Regions from separate parts of the Saccharopolyspora sp. NPDC045839 genome, predicted to be linked through region 1. Evidence: riboswitches for the same ligand, from Rfam matches in the RefSeq annotation. Region 1 holds a riboswitch; each other region holds the start of a gene.
The links. Region 1 has a riboswitch for S-adenosylmethionine ahead of AC07EQ_RS35290 (methionine ABC transporter ATP-binding protein). Riboswitches for the same ligand answer to the same signal wherever they lie in the genome.
Positions count from the first base shown of each region.

Region 2: it holds a riboswitch for S-adenosylmethionine, as region 1 does, so the genes downstream of both, AC07EQ_RS12305 (aminotransferase class V-fold PLP-dependent enzyme) here and AC07EQ_RS35290 (methionine ABC transporter ATP-binding protein) in region 1, are expected to answer to the same signal.
Region 3: it holds a riboswitch for S-adenosylmethionine, as region 1 does, so the genes downstream of both, thrC (threonine synthase) here and AC07EQ_RS35290 (methionine ABC transporter ATP-binding protein) in region 1, are expected to answer to the same signal.

Region 1 is NZ_JBWKKH010000036.1:34,896-41,210, reverse strand. Features, by position in the region: gene AC07EQ_RS35305 (transglycosylase family protein) at 173-526, shown strand; gene AC07EQ_RS35300 (transglycosylase family protein) at 1,113-2,609, shown strand; gene rsmA (16S rRNA (adenine(1518)-N(6)/adenine(1519)-N(6))-dimethyltransferase RsmA) at 2,745-3,614, shown strand; SAM riboswitch class I at 3,790-3,877, shown strand; gene AC07EQ_RS35290 (methionine ABC transporter ATP-binding protein) at 4,122-5,138, shown strand; gene AC07EQ_RS35285 (ABC transporter permease subunit) at 5,135-5,818, shown strand; gene AC07EQ_RS35280 (MetQ/NlpA family ABC transporter substrate-binding protein) at 5,897-6,315, shown strand, end outside.
Region 2 is NZ_JBWKKH010000007.1:55,478-61,792, forward strand. Features, by position in the region: gene lspA (signal peptidase II) at 1-316, opposite strand, end outside; gene AC07EQ_RS12305 (aminotransferase class V-fold PLP-dependent enzyme) at 539-1,876, opposite strand; SAM riboswitch class IV at 1,917-2,032, opposite strand; gene ileS (isoleucine--tRNA ligase) at 2,180-5,332, opposite strand; gene AC07EQ_RS12315 (hypothetical protein) at 5,649-6,068, opposite strand; gene wag31 (DivIVA-like cell division protein Wag31) at 6,158-6,315, opposite strand, start outside.
Region 3 is NZ_JBWKKH010000008.1:80,580-86,894, forward strand. Features, by position in the region: gene AC07EQ_RS13900 (class I SAM-dependent methyltransferase) at 1-454, shown strand, start outside; gene AC07EQ_RS13905 (VOC family protein) at 477-866, opposite strand; gene AC07EQ_RS13910 (EamA family transporter) at 933-1,796, opposite strand; gene AC07EQ_RS13915 (TSUP family transporter) at 2,004-2,810, opposite strand; gene rpsT (30S ribosomal protein S20) at 3,019-3,279, shown strand; gene holA (DNA polymerase III subunit delta) at 3,351-4,337, opposite strand; SAM riboswitch class I at 4,434-4,567, shown strand; gene thrC (threonine synthase) at 4,580-5,848, shown strand; gene AC07EQ_RS13935 (ComEC/Rec2 family competence protein) at 5,951-6,315, opposite strand, start outside.

The DNA of each region.
Region 1 (6,315 bases):
CACTCCTTTCACTCGCAGTTTTTTGATACTGGGCGCCGGATCGCGCCCGCTTGCAGTCCGCGACGCCGTCCCTACCGTCCACTTCGGAAGCCGGGATGGGGGCCAGCACCCCGAAACTCCGCCCCGCTGGGCGGAGCACCTCCTACCCGGAGGCACGGCAGTCAGGATTGCGATGAAGTTCGGTTTGTTCGCGAAGGCGACGGTAGTGGCGAGCATCGTGGTCTGCGGTGCGGCGCCGATGGCGGCGGCGTCTCCGAGCGCGCCGCCGGCCGCGCGGAGCGTCTGGGACCGGCTCGCGAGGTGCGAGTCGGGCGGCAACTGGGCCGCCAACACGGGCAACGGGTACTACGGCGGCCTGCAGTTCAACCGCCGGACCTGGGCCGCGCACGGTGGCAACCGGTTCCACAAGTACCCGCACCGGGCGTCGCGGGAGCAGCAGATCGTCATCGCGGAGGCGCTGCGCGTGGCACGCGGCGGCTTCGGCGCCTGGCCCGCGTGCGCGCGGAAGCTGGGCCTGCCGCGATGAGGTGATCAACTCGCTGCGGGGGCACAGATCCCTCGGGTGAGGGGAGGGAGGGCTCGGCCCGAGCGCGTTGAGTGCTCGGGCCGAGCCTGGTTTCCGGCCCGGAAACCGCGTGCCGAGCATGGAAACCGCAGGTGTCGGGGGCGTGTGATATGTCACCCAAGAGCCTGGTCGCCCAGTTAACAGGGCGCCGGCGGTACCTCCGAACGGACCAAATGCGGGCGATCTCGCTTACTGATCGTGCTCGGTTGCTCGGCAAGTCAGCGTAACGCAGATCACAAGCCGGATCGGGGTCCTTGGCTGTCTGCATTGATCACGCTAGAGTCTCGGCCTCGTAACCGATGACAACCAGTCATGGGGAACGCCCGTAAGTCTCGCCGGTGTACGTCGGGGAAGCGGGCCGTGGGCAACGGAGCTCTCGGTCGGCTAGGACGGCGCTTGGCTGCGGGAGTCGGATACAGACACGAAGCACGAAGGTTGTGTGCACGCGAGGAGCGAGGGAGTTGAGCGACGACATGGGTCTCGCCCGACACCGCCTCCGCTCCGCAGCACGCGAGCGCGACTTCCGCCTTCGGGAGGTAACGACCCTGTGAACGGACGCGGCGAGCCCAGCTATCCCGGCCATGCCTACCGGTCGGACGACGGCTACTGGGCCGAATCTTTCGAGCCTGCGACGGACTGGTTCACCCCGGTCCAGGCCGAGCAGCACACCGCTGTCGGACTCCTGGAACGCCCGGAGCCGCAGCGGTACCCGGCCGAGGACCACCCGAGCTTCCCGCCGGGCTCGCTCGAGATCACCCCGGCGGACATCTACGACGTTCTCGGCCCGGACGCCGAGGACATGCTCGCCACCGCCGAGATCGACGTCGACGAGGTCATCCGGCTGATCAACGCCGAGACCACGGTGCTGCCGCCGCTGGTCATCCCGGACGCGTTGCCGGAGGCGGAGGAGGACGACACCCCGCCGCAGGAGGTCGTCGACGCGATCGCCACCTGGAAGCGGCGCTTCCTCAAGGGCGCGGTGGCCGGCGTGCTGCTCACCCTCACCGGCACCGGCGGCGCGGCCGCCGCGATGGACAAGTCGGTGACCGTCGAGGTCGACGGGCACGAGCGCACCGTCAGCACCTACGAGGGCACCGTCGCCGACGTGCTCGAGGACGAGGGCATCGCCGTCGGCCAGCACGACGCGCTGAGCCCCTCGCCGCAGGCCAAGGTCAGCCACGGCGACACCATCACCCTCGACCGCGGGCGGCTGCTGAAGCTGACCGTCGACGGTGAGCCGCGCGAGGAATGGGTCCGCTCGGTCACGGTGGACCAGGCGCTGCGCCAGCTCGGCGTCCAGGCCGATGGGGCGTGGCTTTCCGCCGACCGCACCATGGCCGTGCCCGAGCAGGGCCTGGAGCTGATCGTCAAGACCAGCAAGAACATCACCGTCTTCGACGGTGGCAACGAGCCGCGGCAGCTGACCACGACCGCCGTCAACATCGACGAGCTGGTCAAGGAGCAGAAGCTCGAGCTCGGCCCCGAGGACACGATCACGCCCGGCGGCGACCAGCGGCTGGTCACCGGCGCCGAGATCCGCATCGACCGCACCGGCAGCACGGTCATCAACGTGACGATGCCGGTCGCGCCCCCGGTGCAGGAGATCGTCGACAACACGATGTTCAAGGGCGAGGAGCGGGTCGAGTTCCCCGGCGTGCCCGGCGAGAAGATCGTGTTCACCCGGGTCACCACGCGCAACGGCGAGGAGACCGGCCGGGAAGCCGTCGGCGAGAAGATCACCAAGGAAGCGCAGCCCAAGGTCGTGCGCGTCGGCGGGAAGCAGCCGCCGAACAGCGGGGTGTGGGACAAGCTGGCGAAGTGCGAGGCCGGCGGCAACTGGGCGATCAACACCGGCAACGGCTACTACGGCGGCCTGCAGTTCAACAAGTCCACCTGGGACGCCTACGGTGGCGACCAGTACGCGCCGTACCCGCACCAGGCCAGCCGCGAGCAGCAGATCGCGGTCGCCGAGAAGGTCCGCGCGGCCCGCGGCGGCGGCTACGGAGCCTGGCCGGGCTGCTCCTCCAAGCTCGGCCTGAACTGACGTATGGCTCGTGAGCGTTTTGGGGCGCTGTGGCACCCCAAAACGCTCACCGGCATTTGCCGGGCGAAACCGGGCTTCCCACCCTCTGGTCGGGGTGCGGGGACGGTGGCTTCGGCGCGCGGGTAGTTTTTCCGTGTGGACGACCAGCAGGCGAATCTGCTCGGCCCGGCCGACGTGCGCCGGTTGGCCGAGGAGCTCGACATCCGCCCGACGAAGAAGCTCGGCCAGAACTTCGTGCACGACCCGAACACGGTGCGCCGCATCGTGGCCTCGGCGTCGGTCACGGCGGACGACGTCGTGCTGGAGGTCGGCCCCGGCCTGGGCTCCCTGACGCTCGCCCTGCTCCCGGCCGCCGGTGCCGTGACGGCCGTCGAGATCGATCCGGTGCTCGCGGCGCGGCTGCCGCGCACCGCCACCGAGTTCGCCCCGGGGCTGGCCGACCGGCTCACCGTGATCGAGGCCGACGCCCTGCGGGTGACCGCCGCGGACTTCCCGGCGCCGCCGACCGCGCTGGTCGCGAACCTGCCGTACAACGTCGCCGTGCCGGTGGTGCTGCACCTGCTGGCCGAACTGCCGAGCCTGCGGCACGGCCTGGTCATGGTGCAGTCCGAGGTCGCCGACCGGATGGCCGCCAAGCCGGGCAGCCGGGTCTACGGCGTGCCCAGCGCGAAGGCCGCGTGGTACGCCGACGTGCGGCGCGCGGGTCCGGTGCCGCGCAAGGTGTTCTGGCCGGTGCCCAATGTGGACTCCGGGCTGGTGTCTTTCGAGCGCGTCGAACCGCCGTCGACCGCGCCGCGTGCGGAGGTATTCCGAGTGGTGGACGCGGCGTTCGCCCAGCGGCGCAAGACGTTGCGCGCCGCGCTGTCCGGCTGGGCCGGGTCCGCCGCGCGCGCGGAGGAAGTTCTCCGGGCCGCCGGGGTGGATCCGTCGATTCGCGGTGAGCAGTTGGAGATCGCCGACTTCGCGCGCATCGCGGAGGCCGCGGCTACCGAGAGCGGCCGCTGAACCACCCGTCCGGGCGCTTGCCAACCGAGGTCGATCCACTACTCGGAGTCACCGAGAACACCTGGGGTGCCAGGAAAATTCCCGCTCGTCCGGGTGTGTGATTTGGCAAACGATTTCGGAAAGTGACGACTATCAACTTGCGCTGGAATCCGCCAGTGGGTTCTACTATTCGGGAAATCCATCCCGAGCGGCCGAGAGACCTGGCTCCGCGACGCCGCAGCAACCACCCGATGGGCAGGTGCTAACGCCAGGACCGATGGAGTTGTTGTGGATTCCAACGCGCTGTTAGCCAGCCCGCCCGCGGGTCAGACCCGAGCTCAGCTGGCCCGATCCCGGCAGAACCACATCCGGAGGCTGCTGACGCAGCGTCGCGTCATCGACCACGGGCGTCGTACCACCACCGCCTGTCGTCGCGAGATGTGACCCAGCCCTTCCTCCCTTTCCGAAGTTCCTTGGCCTGCCGCCCTGTCGTGCGCGCGGCCGTCGCGAGCTGATGTGGAGCCGATCGTGATCACAGTCGAGAACCTGACCAAGTCCTTCCAGCACAACAATGGAACCGTCCGCGCCCTCGACGGCGTGTCGATGGAGGTTTCGGCCGGTGCGGTGTGCGGGGTGGTCGGTCCGAGCGGGGCCGGCAAGTCGACCCTGGCCCGGTGCATCGCGCTGCTGGAGAAGCCGGACGGCGGCGCCATCCGCGTCGACGGCACCGACCTCGTTTCCCTCGGCGGCAAGGCGCTTCGCGCAGCGCGTCGCCAGATCGGCGTTGTGCCGCAAGGCGATTCGCTGCTGCGCCAGCGCACCGCCGCGGGCAACGTCGCGTTGCCGCTGGAAGCGGCCGGTGTCAGCGGCCCGCAGCGGCGCACCCGCGTCGGCGAGCTGCTGGACCTCGTGGGCCTGACCGACAAGGCCTCCGTCTACCCCGACCAGCTCTCCGGCGGGCAGCGCCAGCGGATCGCGGTGGCGCGTGCGCTGGCCGCCAAGCCGTCGGTGCTGCTGGCCGACGAGCCGACCTCGGCGCTCGACCCGAGCACCACCGACTCGGTGCTCACGGTGCTGGACCGCGCCCGCGCCGAACTGGGCGTCACCGTGCTGGTGGTCACCCACGACATGGCCGTGGTGCGCAAGATCGCCGACGACGTCGCGGTGCTGGAGGACGGCCGGGTGGTCGAGCACGGCAAGGTCATCGACCTCGTCGCCGAGCCCGGCAGCCGGGTGGGCGACACGCTGCTGCCCGGCACCGACCAGGGCGATTCGCTGCGGCCCGGCGGGCGGCACGACGTCGTCGCCGAGGTCGTGCTGGTCGGATTCGCCGCGGTCGGCGCGTTGCTGCCGGAGGCCGCCGGCCGGTTCGGGGTCGAGCTCGCGATCCTGGGCGGCGGGTTGACCAGGCTGGGTGACACGCCCGTGGCGAAGTTCAAGGTCGGCCTGACCGGCGAGCGAGCCGAGGCGGCCCTGAAGTGGATGGTCGAGCGGGACGCGCATGTGCGACGCGCCCCGGTGTGCGTTGACGGAGCTGCTGCGTGAGTGATGTGACCCCCTGGTCGGAGGTCCTTGGAATTCTTGGTGAAGCGACGATCGACACGCTCTACATGGTGTTGGTGTCGACCCTGCTGGCGGTGCTGGGAGGCCTGCCGCTCGGGGTGCTGCTGCACCTGACCTCGCCGGTCGGCCTGAACCCGAAGCCCGTGCTGTACCGGGTGCTCGGCGTGGTCGTCGACGTGGTGCGTTCGGTGCCGTTCGTCGTTCTGCTGGTGGTGCTGGCGTCGTTCACCCGGCTGCTGATCGGCACGTCGATCGGCAGCACCGCGGTGATCGTGCCGCTGACCATCGGTGCCATCCCGTTCTTCGCGCGGTTGACGCAGAACGCGTTGCGCGAGGTCAGCTTCACCGTGGTCGAGGCTGCGATCACGACCGGATCGAGCAAGCTGCGGATCGTGTGGACGGTGCTGCTCGGCGAGGCCCGGGCCGCGCTGGTCGGCGCGGTCGGCGTCACCGCCGTGGCGCTGGTCGGCTACGCCGCGATGGCCGGCGCGATCGGCGGCGGCGGGCTGGGCACGACCGCGATCCAGGACGGCTACCAGGGCTACGACGACCGGATCCTGTGGGGATCGGTGGTCGTGCTCGGCGTGCTGGCCTTCGCGATGCAGCTGATCACCGACCGGACCGCGAAGCTCGTCGACCGGCGCCGGACCGCGACGAGCTGACCTCGTGGGCGACGCCCACCCGAACCTCTTCCTGCTTGGGACGACCTCCCAACCACTGTCCAGAAAGGACGAACTCTGATGCGTTTGCGTTTTGCCGCCCTGGTGGCCGCGGCCGGCGTGGTGCTGGCCGCGTGCGGGGGTGGCGGCGGCCAGGCCTCCTCGGACCCGAACGCCCCGCTGCGGGTCGCGGTCAGCCCGACGCCGCACGGCGAGATCCTGCAGTACGTCAAGGACGACCTGGCGAAGCAGGCCGGGCTCGACATCGAGATCGTCAAGTTCGACGACTACAACCGGCCGAACGAGGCCGTCGCGAACGGCGAGCTGGAGGCGAACTACTTCCAGCACCAGCCCTACCTGGACGAGTACCGCAAGCAGCGCGGCGGCGACTTCGTCTGGATCCAGGCCGTGCACCTGGAGCCGCTCGCGGTGTACTCCAACAAGGTCAAGTCGCTGCAGGAGGTCCAGGACGGCGCGACGGTCACGCTGTCCAACGACCC
Region 2 (6,315 bases), on a different contig from region 1:
AGGTCATCCCGGTGGCCAGCGAGAACGCGGCACCGGGGTTGCGCAGCACGTCGAGGTAGAGCAGGCCGCCGAACAACTCGACCGGCTGCTTGCCCTCCAGGTTGGCCACCACGGCGACCTTGGTGAGGATGTCGATGGCCAGGGCCACCACGGCGACCCCGCCCAGCAACCCGAGCAGCTTCCCGGAGGCGCGCTTGGGCGACTCCGCCGCCTCGGCTTGCGTCTCGGGTGCCTGTTCCGCGGCGGTCGGCTCGGTGCCCGCCGGCTCTGCTGAGGACTCCCTCGGGGAGGACTGCTCGGTGCTCACACCGGCCATTGTCCCTGAACCTGGACGGGCGCATCACGGCAGTACCGAATCGCTGAACCCCGACGCGGGGAACCGCCCGATTTTAGGCAAAACCGGAAGCCCCGATCGTTGCGCCCCGCCACGAAGATTCCCAATTTTAGGCAAAATCGGGAGACCCGGCCCGGTGCGGGAAGCTCCCGATTTTAGGCAAAATCGGGACGAATGGAAGTCCGGTTCCGCGGTGCGGAGCGGTCAGCCGAGGAAGTCCGGCAGCGGGCGCGGGTCGTTGACCGGCGCCCAGCGGCCGTCGACCTGCTCGTACCGCCAGACCGGACCCACTGCCACCAGCCGCCGCAACGCGTTCACCAGGCGGTCGATGTGCTCCGCCGTCGTGCCCAGCCCGACGCTGACGCGCACCGCGCGGTCGGCGGCCGAGCCCGCCCGCGAGAGCAGCCGACGCGTGGCCACGTGCGCGCAGAACAGGCCGTCGCGGACGCCGATGCCGTGCTCCGCGGAAAGCGCCGCGGCCAGCAGGCCGGGGTCCTGCCCGTCGATGGTGAAGCTCACCACGCCGACCCGGTCATGATCGGCGTCGAACAACCGGAGCTCGCGCAGCCCCGGCACGCCGCGCAGCCCGGCCCGCAGCCGGCGCAGCAGCGTCTCCTCGTGCTCGACGACGTCCGGCCAGTTCGCCGCGAGGGTCTCGCAGGCCTTGGCCAGCGCGTGCACCCCGACGGTGTTCGGCGAACCGGCCTCGTGCCGCTCCGGCCCGGTCGTCCAGCTGACCGACCGCTCCTGCACCAGCCGGGTCGCGCCGCCGCCCGCCAGGTACGGCTCGGCGGCGTTGAGCCAGTCCGCGCGGCCGATCAGCGCGCCCGCGCCGAACGGCGCGTAGAGCTTGTGCCCGGAGATCGCGACGTAGTCGACGTCGAGCTCACCGATCCGCACCGGCCGGTGCGGCGCGAGCTGCGCGGCGTCCAGCACGGTGCGCGCCCCGCGCCGCCGCGCTGCCTTCGCCAGCTCGGCGACCGGCCACACCTCGCCGGTGACGTTGGAGGCGCCCGTGATCACCGCCAGCCGCGGCCCCTCCGGGCATTCGGCCAGCGCCGCGTCGAGCGCGGCGACCGCGTCCGCCGGGGTCTCCGGCGCGGGCAGCCGGCGCACCCGCGGGCCGGACCAGGGCAGCAGCGCGGCGTGGTGCTCGGTGTCGAAGACGACGACTGAGGTGCCGCGCGGCAGCGCCCGCCCCAGCAGGTTCAGGGCGTCGGTGGTGTTGCGCGTGAAGATCACCGAGTCGGTGCGCCGGGCGCCGACGAAGGCCCGGAGCTTGTCCCGGGCGCCCTCGTAGACCCGGGTGCACACCTGGGAGGCGAACCCGGCGCCGCGGTGCACGCTCGCGTACCAGGGCAGCAGCTCGTTCACCGCCGACTGCACCGGCTCCAGACAAGGCGCGCTCGCCCCGTGATCGAGGTTCGCGTATCCGATGTGCTCGCCGGTGACCAGCGGGACCTGCAGCGAGCGGCCGACGACAGCGGGGATCCGGTAGTCCACATCGGACTGCTTCGGGATGTCGATGACGGCAGAAGACATGACGGCCTCCTCGGGGGCCTCATCGGACCCGCCCAGGAGGGGTCCGCGCTTGCCGGATCGCCCTGCACGACCGGCCAGGTCCTCACCCGGGGCACCCCACCGCGGTTGGAGGGTTGCCGGCCAGCAAGCCGGGGCTTGACGCTGGCACTCATGACCTTCGACTACGGACCTTAGAAAACCGCTGCGGCACCGGACAACAGCGATCCCGGATCGTGGGAGCGGCCTTGGTCACACCGATCCCGGAAGCGCGAAGGGCGCTTCCCGCCGGGAAATCCGGCGGAAAGCGCCCTTGACCTCGCGGGATCAGGCCTTGGTGACGCCGATCTTGATCTCGGTGCCCTCACCGGCGGTGCCGGTGAAGCCGTCCGCCACGTCGCCGGACTCGACCGCGTTCGCCAGCGTTTCGGCCGCGATGAACTCGCGGTGCTCGGCGACGGCCGACAGGACCTCGGCCGGGGCCGAGATCGCCACCGCGATCCGGTCGGAGACCTGGAAGTCCGCCTCCTTGCGGGCCTGCTGGACGACGCGGACCACGTCGCGGGCCAGGCCTTCGGCCGCCAGCTCCGGGGTCACCTCGGTGTCCAGCACCACCAGGCCCTTGCCGCCGGGCAGCGCCGATGCCGCGCCGGGGTCAGTGGAGACCAGCCGCTCGTCGAACTCGTTCTCCTGCAGCTCGATGCCGGCCGCGACCACGGTGCCGCCGGTGCGCTGCCATTCGCCCGACTTCACCGCCTTGATCACCTTCTGCACGTCGCGGCCCAGCCGCGGACCGGCGGCCCGCGCGTTCACCGCGATCTCGAAGTGACCGTGCGCGGCGACGTCGGTGCTCAGCTCCAGGTCCTTGACGTTGACCTCGTCGCGGATCAGGTCCGCGAAGGGCCGCAGCGCCTCCGCGTCCGGGGTGGCGACCACGAGCTTGGCCAGCGGCAACCGCACCCGGAGGTTGTTGGACTTGCGCAGCCTCGACACCGACGAGCACACCTGGCGCACCTCGTCCATCGCGGTCACCAGCGCGGCGTCCGCGGGCAGCTCGTCGACCAGCGGCCAGTCCGCCAGGTGCACCGAGCGGCCGCCGGTCAGCCCGCGCCAGACCGCCTCCGCGGTCAGCGGCAGCATCGGCGCCACCACCCGGCTGGTCACCTCCAGCACGGTGTGCAGCGTGTTGATCGCGTCCCGGTCACCCGCCCAGAAGCGGTCGCGGGACCGGCGCACGTACCAGTTGGTCAGCACTTCCAGGAAGTCCCGCACGTCCGAGCAGGCGCCGGCGAGGTCGAACGAGTCCATTGCGGACTGCACGTCGCCGACCAGCTCGTGCGTCTTTGCCAGGATGTACCGGTCCAGCACGTGCTCGCTGTCCACCTTGGACTCGCCGGAGACGCCCTCGGCGTTGGCGTACAGCGCCAGGAAGTACCAGGAGTTCCACAGCGGCAGCACCGCCTGGCGCACCGCGTCCCGGATGCCGCGCTCGGTGACCACCAGGTCGCCGCCGCGCAGGATCGGGCTGGCCATCAGGAACCAGCGCATCGCGTCGGAGCCGTCGCGGTCGAAGACCTCGTTGACGTCCGGGTAGTTGCGCTTGGACTTCGACATCTTCAGGCCGTCGTCGCCGAGCACGATGCCGTGCGCCAGCACGTTGGTGAACGCCGGCCGGTCGAACAGCGCCGTCGCCAGCACGTGCAGCAGGTAGAACCAGCCGCGGGTCTGGCCGTTGTACTCGACGATGAAGTCGCCCGGGTAGTGGTGCTCGAACCACTCCGAGTTCTCGAACGGGTAGTGCACCTGGGCGAACGGCATCGAGCCGGACTCGAACCAGCAGTCCAGCACCTCCGGCACCCGGCGCATCGTCGACTTCCCGGTCGGGTCGTCCGGGTTCGGCCGGGTCAGGTCGTCGATCTCCGGGCGGTGCAGGTTCGCCGGCCGCACCCCGAAGTCGCGCTCCAGCTCGTCCAGCGAGCCGTAGACGTCGGTGCGCGGGTAGGCCGGGTCGTCGGAGACCCACACCGGGATCGGCGAACCCCAGTACCGGTTGCGGGAGATGTTCCAGTCGCGGGCGTTCTCCAGCCACTTGCCGAACTGGCCGTCCCGGATGTGCCCCGGCACCCAGTTGATCTGCCGGTTCAGCTCGACCATCCGGTCCTTGAACTGGCTGACCGCCACGAACCAGGACGACACCGCCCGCTGGATCAGCGCGTTGTCGCAGCGCCAGCAGTGCGGGTACGGGTGGTCGTAGGTCTCGTGCCGCAGCAGCAGACCCTTTTCCTTGAGGTCGCGGATGATCTGCTTGTTGGCCTCGAAGACCTGCAGACCCTCGTACGGCGGGACCTCGCCGGTGAACTTGCCGTGCGCGTCGACCGGGACCACCGGCTCGATGTTCGCGGCGTCGGTGACGACCTTGTCCTCTTCACCGAAGGCCGGGGCGATGTGCACCAGCCCGGTGCCGTCCTCGGTCGTGACGTAGTCGGCCGCCAGCACCTGGTGCGCGTTCTCCCGGCCGACGAAGAAGTCGAACGGCGGGGCGTACTTCGTGCCGAGCAGCTCGGCGCCCTTGAACCGCGCCACCACGTGCTCGGCGACGTCCTCGCCCAGCTCGCGCGCGTACGCGCCGAGCCGCGCCTCGGCCAGCACGTACCGCTCGGTGCCGCCGCCCGGCGCGACGACCACGTAGTCGACCTCGGGGTGCACCGCGGCGGCCAGGTTCGACGGCAGCGTCCACGGCGTCGTCGTCCACACCAGCGCCAGCGCGCCGTCGAAGGGCTTGCCGGGCGCGTCGAGCCGCAGGCCCACGGTCACCGCCGGGTCCTGCCGCTGGCGGTAGGTGTCGTCCATCCGGGTCTCGGTGTTGGACAGCGGCGTCTCGCACCGCCAGCAGTACCAGAGCACCCGGAAGCCCTCGTAGACCAGACCCTTGTCCCACAGGGTCTTGAAGGCCCACATGACGCTTTCCATGTAGTCCAGGTCGAGCGTCTTGTAGTCGTTGTCGAAGTCCACCCACCGGGCCTGCCGGGTGACGTAGTCCTCCCACTCGGCGGTGTAGCGCAGCACCGAGGCCTGGCACGCGTCGTTGAACGCGGCGACGCCCATCTGCTCGATCTCGGACTTCGACGTGATGCCGAGCTGCTTCTCCGCCTCCACCTCGGCGGGCAGCCCGTGGCAGTCCCAGCCGAACCGGCGCTCCACCCGGCGGCCGCGCATGGTCTGGTAGCGCGGCACCACGTCCTTGACGTAGCCGGTCAGCAGGTGCCCGTAGTGCGGCAGCCCGTTGGCGAACGGCGGCCCGTCGTAGAAGACGAACTCGTTGGCGCCGTTGGCGCCGGCCTCGCGGGCCTGCACCGAGGCCCGGAAGGTCTTGTCGTCGGCCCAGAAATCCAGCACCTGGCGCTCGATCTCGGGGAACACGGGCTGGGCCGCCACGCCGTGCTCACCGGCGTCGCCGAACTGAACCTTGGGATAAGCCATCGCGGTTGTGCTCCTCGCGGTGTGTCGTTTCCGCCGCACGGTCACCGAAACTTCGGTGCCCACACGGGGACGACACCTCGCGCGCATGCCCGCACGAGATCCGCGGTACCACCCCGCTTGCCGTCGGCGGACGCCGACGACCACTCGTTGCCAGCTGTGACGGGCTGGACCCGTCCGGTTCTACTGAGGCGCCCTGGCCGGGCACCCGTTCTTCCGGAGGCTCCCCGGTGATGGCCGGATCACTGCCCTGGTCTTTCCAGCGTACCGGGCGCCCGCCACCGGTTTTCACCGGCGCGCGGTTTCAATTGAAACCGCACTACGCGCGGCGGACCTCGGCGGCCAGCGTCGCGTTCGGCGCGCAGCGGGCGCACGGCGTGAAGCCGAGCTCCCGGGCCTCGCGCAGCGGCAGCGCGAGGCTCTTCCGATCACCGAGCCACTCGCAGGTGCGCACGTGGTAGCGCGGCCGCTCGTCGAGCACTAGCACCTCGGCGCCCGGATCCGCCGCTTCCGCGGCGTTGCTGCGCTCCTCGCCCGGCTCCTTGCCGTCGACCGGCGCGGGCTCCGCCGGCGGCCGCTCGCGCGGCCCGGCCCGGCGCCGCCGATCGGCGACCAGCAGCGCCACGCCGACGACGCTGATCAGCACCGACAGCCACGCCAGATCCGGTTCGCCCGCGGCGACCGCCCCGGCCAGAACACCGCCGGCCACCAGGACCAGCAGCAGCACGACCAACAGCACGCGACCTCACGCCCCTCGCCGAACGCCCCCGATGCACGTCAGCGGCGACGGGCGGTTCAGCCCGTCGCCGCCGATGCGGACGAACTCGCTCAGCCGGCTTCGGCTGCACGCGCCCCGAAGCTGTAGCTGGCCTGCTGACCGGACGACCGGCTGCCGCTGCTGTCCGCAGGCGCGGCCGAGCCCCGGTCCTGCAGTTCGCGAAGCTGCGACTCCAGGTAGGTCTGCAGTCGAGTGCGGTACTCGCGCT
Region 3 (6,315 bases), on a different contig from region 1:
GCTGACCGGCGCGGAAGATGTCCTGGTGATCGGGCCCGGACCCGGCGTGGGACTGCGGGCGGCAGGCGAGCGGGCGGCGCGGGTGGTCGCGGTCGAGCCGTCGGCACCCATGCGGCAGGCATCCTGCCGCCGGTGCGCGGAGCTGCCCAACGTCGCCGTCGAGGACGGCACCGCCGAAGCGACCGGGCAGCCGGACGCCGCGTTCGACGTGGTGCTGAGCGTGAACAACGTCCAGCTGTGGCCGGATCGCGCCGCAGCGCTCGCCGAGCTGCACCGCGTGCTCCGGCCCGGCGGCGTCCTGCTGCTGTCGACCCACGAGCGCTGGCTGCCCGGCGGCCGGGCCGGTCTCCACTCCGACGTCCAGGCGGCGGGCTTCGCCGACGTTCAGACCTGGGCCTGGCAACCGGACCGCGGCACCACCCAGGCCCAAACCCGGGCCATCCGGCCGGAATAGGGGCGCCGACGGGTGCCGGCGATCACTCCGGGGCAGGGTCGCGGACGTCGGTCCGGATCGGGTGGTCGGCCGGGATTTCGACCAGCACGATGCGCATCCCGTCCGGATCGGCCACCCAGCCCTCGTCGAGGCCCCACGGCTGCCGCGCCGGCTCCGCCAGGACCGTCACGCCACGGCCCCGGAGCCGCTCGAACTCCGCCCGCACGTCCCGCACCTGCAACCAGAGCACCTGATCCGGGCTCGGCCCCGGCCCGCCCGCGCCGGAGATCTCCAGAAAACCCTGTCCCAGGAAGAAAACCGTGCCACCGGGGAACTCCCGCGAGACGGCCAGCCCGAGCACATCACGGTAGAACCGCAACGACCGCTGCCAATCCCGCGGCCGGAGGATCAATCGACTGTTCAAGACCTCCATGCCCTGTTTCTACCCGTGCGGACCGGCGGCCGCCGAGCAACCGAGGTCATCACCGGCTTCGCGGCGTCAGGCGATGCCGAGGAGCACCACCCCGGCCAGGACCACCACGGCACCCGTCATCCGGCGGGTCGGCCGGGCTTCGCCCAGCAGCCGCCAGGCCAGCAGGCCCGCCAGGACGATGCTCAGCTCCCGGGCCGGGGCCACCAGGCTCACCGGGGCGAGCTGCATCGCGAACAGGACGAGGATGTACGCCAGCGGCGACAGCAACGCCACCGCCAGGATCTCGCGGCGGTGCTCCCGCCACGTGCGTGCGATCCGGGTTCGCCGGGTCGCCGCGTACGGGCTGAGCATCACCGAGCGGGCGAGGTTGCTCGTCCAGTCGAACACCAGAGGAGACAGCGCCAGGCCCGTCACCGCGTGCGCGTCCCACACCGTGTAGATCGCGATCAGCGAGCCGGTCAGCAGGCCGAAACCCACGCCCGCCAGGCTCGCGCCGGAACGCGGCACCCCGTCGGACAGGCCGATCACGAAAACCCCGGCGACCACCAGCAGCCCGCCGAGCACCCCGAGCCAGCCCGGGCGCTCCCCCAGCACCAACACCGCGATGATCATCGCCAGCATCGGGCCCGTGCCGCGGGCCAGCGGGTACACCACCGACATGTCGCCGACCGCGTAGCCGCGCTGCAGCAGCAGGAAGTACGCCAGGTGCACGACCGCGCTGACCAGCACGCCCAGCAGCCAGTCGCCCAGCACGGGCATCCCGGTCCAGAACAGCGATGCCGCCGCCACCGGCAGGTACAGCACGGCGCTGCACGTCGCGGTCAGCCACACGAACCCGGCACCGGCCGACCCGGCGCGCTTGGCGAAGAAGTTCCACCCCGCGTGCGCGAACGCGGCGGTGACGACGAGAAGAACGGCGGCCAGGCCCATGGGAACCCTCTCCGTGCCACGCGGGCGCGCGGCATCCGGGTTCCTCCAGGCTTTTGTCCCGTCAGATGTGCGACCGCACTCCTTCCGCGGTCGCCGGTGCCGCTCGGACCGGTCCCCCGCGCTCCTAGTTGTGGTGACCTGCAGCGGAGCGGGAGCGGAACCCTAGGCACAACCAGGCGTTGATGTTACTCCGTCCGGTTCCCGCGTCTACACGCCCGCGGCGAGCTTCCAGCCGAGGCTGATGACGAGCCCGACGACCACCGTCAGGAAAACCCGTCGCACGAAACCGGATCCGCGCTTCGCGGCGACCATCGCGCCGAGGATGCTGCCCGCCATGTTGCTCGCGGCCATCACCAGTGCCAAGCCCCACAGCACCTTGCCCGCCGGGATGAAGAACGCGAGCGCGCCGATGTTCGTGGCGACGTTGACGACCTTCGCCGTCGCCGATGCCGTGACGAACGCGAAACCGACCAGGCCGACGAGCAGGAACACCAGGAACGAGCCGGTGCCGGGCCCCGCGATGCCGTCCCAGAAGCCGATCAGGGCGCCGCCGGCGAGCATCACGAGCAGCTGCGCGCGCCGCTCGAAGCGCGGCGCATCGGACGAACCCAGCTCGGGCTTGCGCCAGGTGTAGATGCCGACGACGGCCAACGCGACCAGCACGATGACGTTGAGGACCTGCGACGGAAGCGCATCGGCCAGGACGGCTCCGCCCAGCGACCCGAGCAGGGCGACGATCGCCATCGACAGCGCGGCCTGCCAGTCGATCGGCGTCCGCTTCGCGTACGTCCGGGCGGCGGCCGCGGTCCCGGCGATCGCCGCCACCTTGTTGGTCGCCAGCGAGTAGATCACCTCGCCGCCGGGCAGGAGCAGCAGCATCGCGGGCAGCTGGATCAGGCCGCCACCGCCCACGATGGCGTCGACCGCCCCGGCCAGGAACGCGGCACAGCAGAGGAACAACAGCCCGGCCAGGGAAAGTTCCGCGAATCCGGGCCAGTTCAACGCATCGAGCACGAAGAGTGACCCTATGGTCCGCAGGCGCGGGATCCGAGCCGATGTGACCGCCGTCGCGCGGTCCCGCCCGCCACCATCGGCGCAGGTGGCCGCTGTTAACATGGACGACCGTGCCGTGCGGCATTCCGCCGTGGAGGAAATCTGCCCTGGGGCAGCGCCGACGACAGCGCGGCACGATCGATTCAACAGACTGAGAAGAGGCGCCACAGTGGCCAACATCAAGTCCCAGATGAAGCGGATCAAGACCAACGAGCTGGCCCGGCAGCGGAACAAGGCCGTGAAGTCCGCGGTCAAGACCGCCATCCGCAAGTTCCGCGAGGCCGCTGACGCCGGCGAGAAGGACAAGGCCATCGAGCTGCAGCAGGCCGCCAGCCGCGCGCTGGACAAGGCCGCCAGCAAGGGCGTCATCCACAAGAACCAGGCCGCGAACAAGAAGTCCGCGCTGGCGCAGCGCGCCAACCAGCTCTGAGCTGAGGCCGAGCTTCCGGCCCCCTTCCCGCCACGGGCAGGGGGCCGTTTGCATTCACGGGAAAGCGCGGGTCACGAACGCTGGTTGCGGAGCTCCACGAGCCGGAGGACGGTCCGCTCCAGGGCGTAGGTGGCGTCGGCGGCCATGCCCTTGACCCCGGCGTTGACCTCCGCGACCGCCTGCAGCGCCTGCGCGAGGCTCGAAGCGTTCCAGCCGCGGGACTGCGCCAGCGCCTTCTTCACCTTCCACGCGGGCATGCCGAGCTCACCCGCCAGCCGGAACGGATCGTTCCGGCCACCCGCGGCGGCGACCCGGCCGATGGTGCGCACCGAATCAGCGAGGGCATCGGCGATCAGCACGTGCGGAACGCCGAGCTGCACGGCCCACCGCAAGGCCTCCAGCGCCGCAGCCCGATCACCGGTCACCGCCTTCTCCGCGACCGCGAACCCGGTCACCTCCGCACGCCCGCGGTGGTAGCGGCGCACCGCCGTCTCGTCGACCTTGCCGCCGGTGTCGGCGACCAGCTGCGTCGCCGCGGCCGACAGCTCGCGCAGGTCCGAACCGACCGATTCGATCAGGGCGGCCACACCGGCCGCATCGGTCTTCCCGCCGGCCCGGCGCACCTCGTCGCGGACGAACGCCTCCCGCTCGGCAGGTTTGGTGATCTTGTTGCACTCGGTGACGCGCGCGCCGAGTTTGCGCAGCGCATTGGGCAGTTCCTTGCCGTACTTCGACCGGCCGCCGCCGGTGTGCACGATGACGAGCGTGACCCCGTCCGCCGGCTGCCGGGCGTACGTCAGCAGCGCTTCGGCGATCTCCTTGCCCGCGTCTTGCGCGGACTCCACGGCCAGCACCCGGCCCTCGGCGAACAACGACGGACTGAGCAGCTCCGCCAACTCCGGAGGAGTGAGTTCGCTCACCTTCACGCGGCGCAGCTCGGCCTCCGGATCCACGGCGCGGGCGGCTCCGACGGCCGCCCACAGCGCGCGTTCCACCAGCAGTTCTTCGTCGCCGATAACCAGATGCAGCGGATCGGGGACCACGGCCGGTGCACTCATGCACGCATCGTCGCACGCACCCGCGACGGTCCCGCCATCTGGATCGTGCTGGCCAGAACCCGGCGCGGTCCACTAGCGTTGCCGGCACAACCGAATAGCTCATCCAGAGGGGCAGAGGGAACGGCCCGATGAAGCCCCGGCAACCGTTCGTCAGCGAATCGTGATTTTCACCCGCGAGGTCTCTGACGAAAGCGGTGCCAATTCCGACCCGTCCGCGGGACAGATGAGGAGAGGACCTCGCGATGACCGCTGCTGCCCATGCCCAGAATTCGGCGAAGAAGACCTACGACCTGGGCAATGCCGTCGAACTGGTGTCCAAGGAAGAGGGCCACCGGCAGCCGCTGGCCCCGGAATTCGTCTCCTTGGAAGACTTCTCCCCGCTCGAGGTCGCGTACGACTTCGGCCGGATCCGCCGCGAGGACATCGAGGCCGGCCCGCGTTCCATCTGGCGCTACAAGCAGCTGCTCCCGGTGCCCTCCAACGTCGAGGAGCACCCGAACACCGACCCGGGCTGTACCCGGCTGATCCGGGCCGACAACCTCGCGAAGGCGTTGGGCGTCAAGCGGATCTGGATCAAGGACGACACCGGCAACCCCACCCACTCCTTCAAGGACCGCGTCGTCGCGGTGGCGCTGGCCGCCGCCCGCGAATTCGGCTTCAAGGTGCTGGCCTGCCCCTCCACCGGCAACCTCGCCAACGCGGTGGCCGCAGCCGCGGCCCGCGCCGGCTGGGACTCGGTGGTGCTGGTGCCCAAGACCCTGGAGCGCGCCAAGATCCTGATGAGCGCGGTCTACGACGGTTCGCTGCTGGCCGTCGACGGCAACTACGACGACGTGAACCGGCTGGCCACCGAGCTCGCCGCCGAGCACGAGGACTGGGCGTTCGTCAACGTCAACGTCCGGCCCTACTACTCCGAAGGCTCGAAGACGCTGGCCTTCGAGGTCGCCGAGCAGCTCGGCTGGCGCATCCCCGAGCAGATCGTGGTGCCGATCGCCTCCGGCTCGCAGCTGACCAAGGTCTACAAGGGATTCAACGAGCTCGGCCAGGTCGGCCTGGTGGAGCCGAGCCCGGTGCGGATCTTCGGCGCGCAGGCCACCGGCTGTTCCCCGGTGTCGACGGCGTACAAGAGCGGCCACGACGTGGTCCAGCCGGTGCGGCCGGACACCATCGCCCGGTCGCTGGCCATCGGCGCTCCCGCCGACGGCCCCTACGTGCTCGACATCGTGCGCAAGACCGGCGGCGCCATCGAGGACGTCACCGACGACGAGGTCCGCGACGGCATCCGGCTGCTGGCGCGCACCGAGGGCATCTTCGCCGAGACGGCCGGTGGGGTCACCGTGGCCACGGCGAAGAAGCTCATCGAGGCGGGCAAGATCGACCCGGATGCCGAGACCGTGCTGCTGATCACCGGTGACGGCCTGAAGACCCTGGACGCGGTGCAGGACCAGATCGGCCCGAAGGCCACCGTCGCGCCGACCACCGAGGCGGTCAACCAGGCGCTCGGCCTCTGAGCCGACCCGGCGACCTGATTCGAGGGCGCGGCGTCACCGCACGGCGGTGGCGCCGCGCTTTCGTCCACAAGGGACTAACACGGGTATTCGGGTCGCCTCGTCCTACGACTCGCCTGCGCGCAGCGGGTCGCCCCTGGCCACGTAGCGGGGACCCTGCGGGCCGGGCAGGATCGCGATATCTCCTTCCTGATCGGTGCGCAGCACTTTCGTGCCCGCACGGGTGAGGTTGTCGACGATGAACGGGCTGGGGTGCCCGTAGGTGTTGCCGGCGCCGACGCTGATCACGGCCAGCCTCGGGCGCACCGCTTGCAGGAAACGCGGTGCGGTGTAACGGGATCCGTGGTGCGGGACCTTGAGCACATCGGCCCGGAGATCCGCACCGGAGGACACCAGCCGCCCCTGCCCGGGCAGCTCGACGTCGCCGGTGAGCAGGACCCGACCGGCCGGGGTGGTCGCCAGCAGCACGA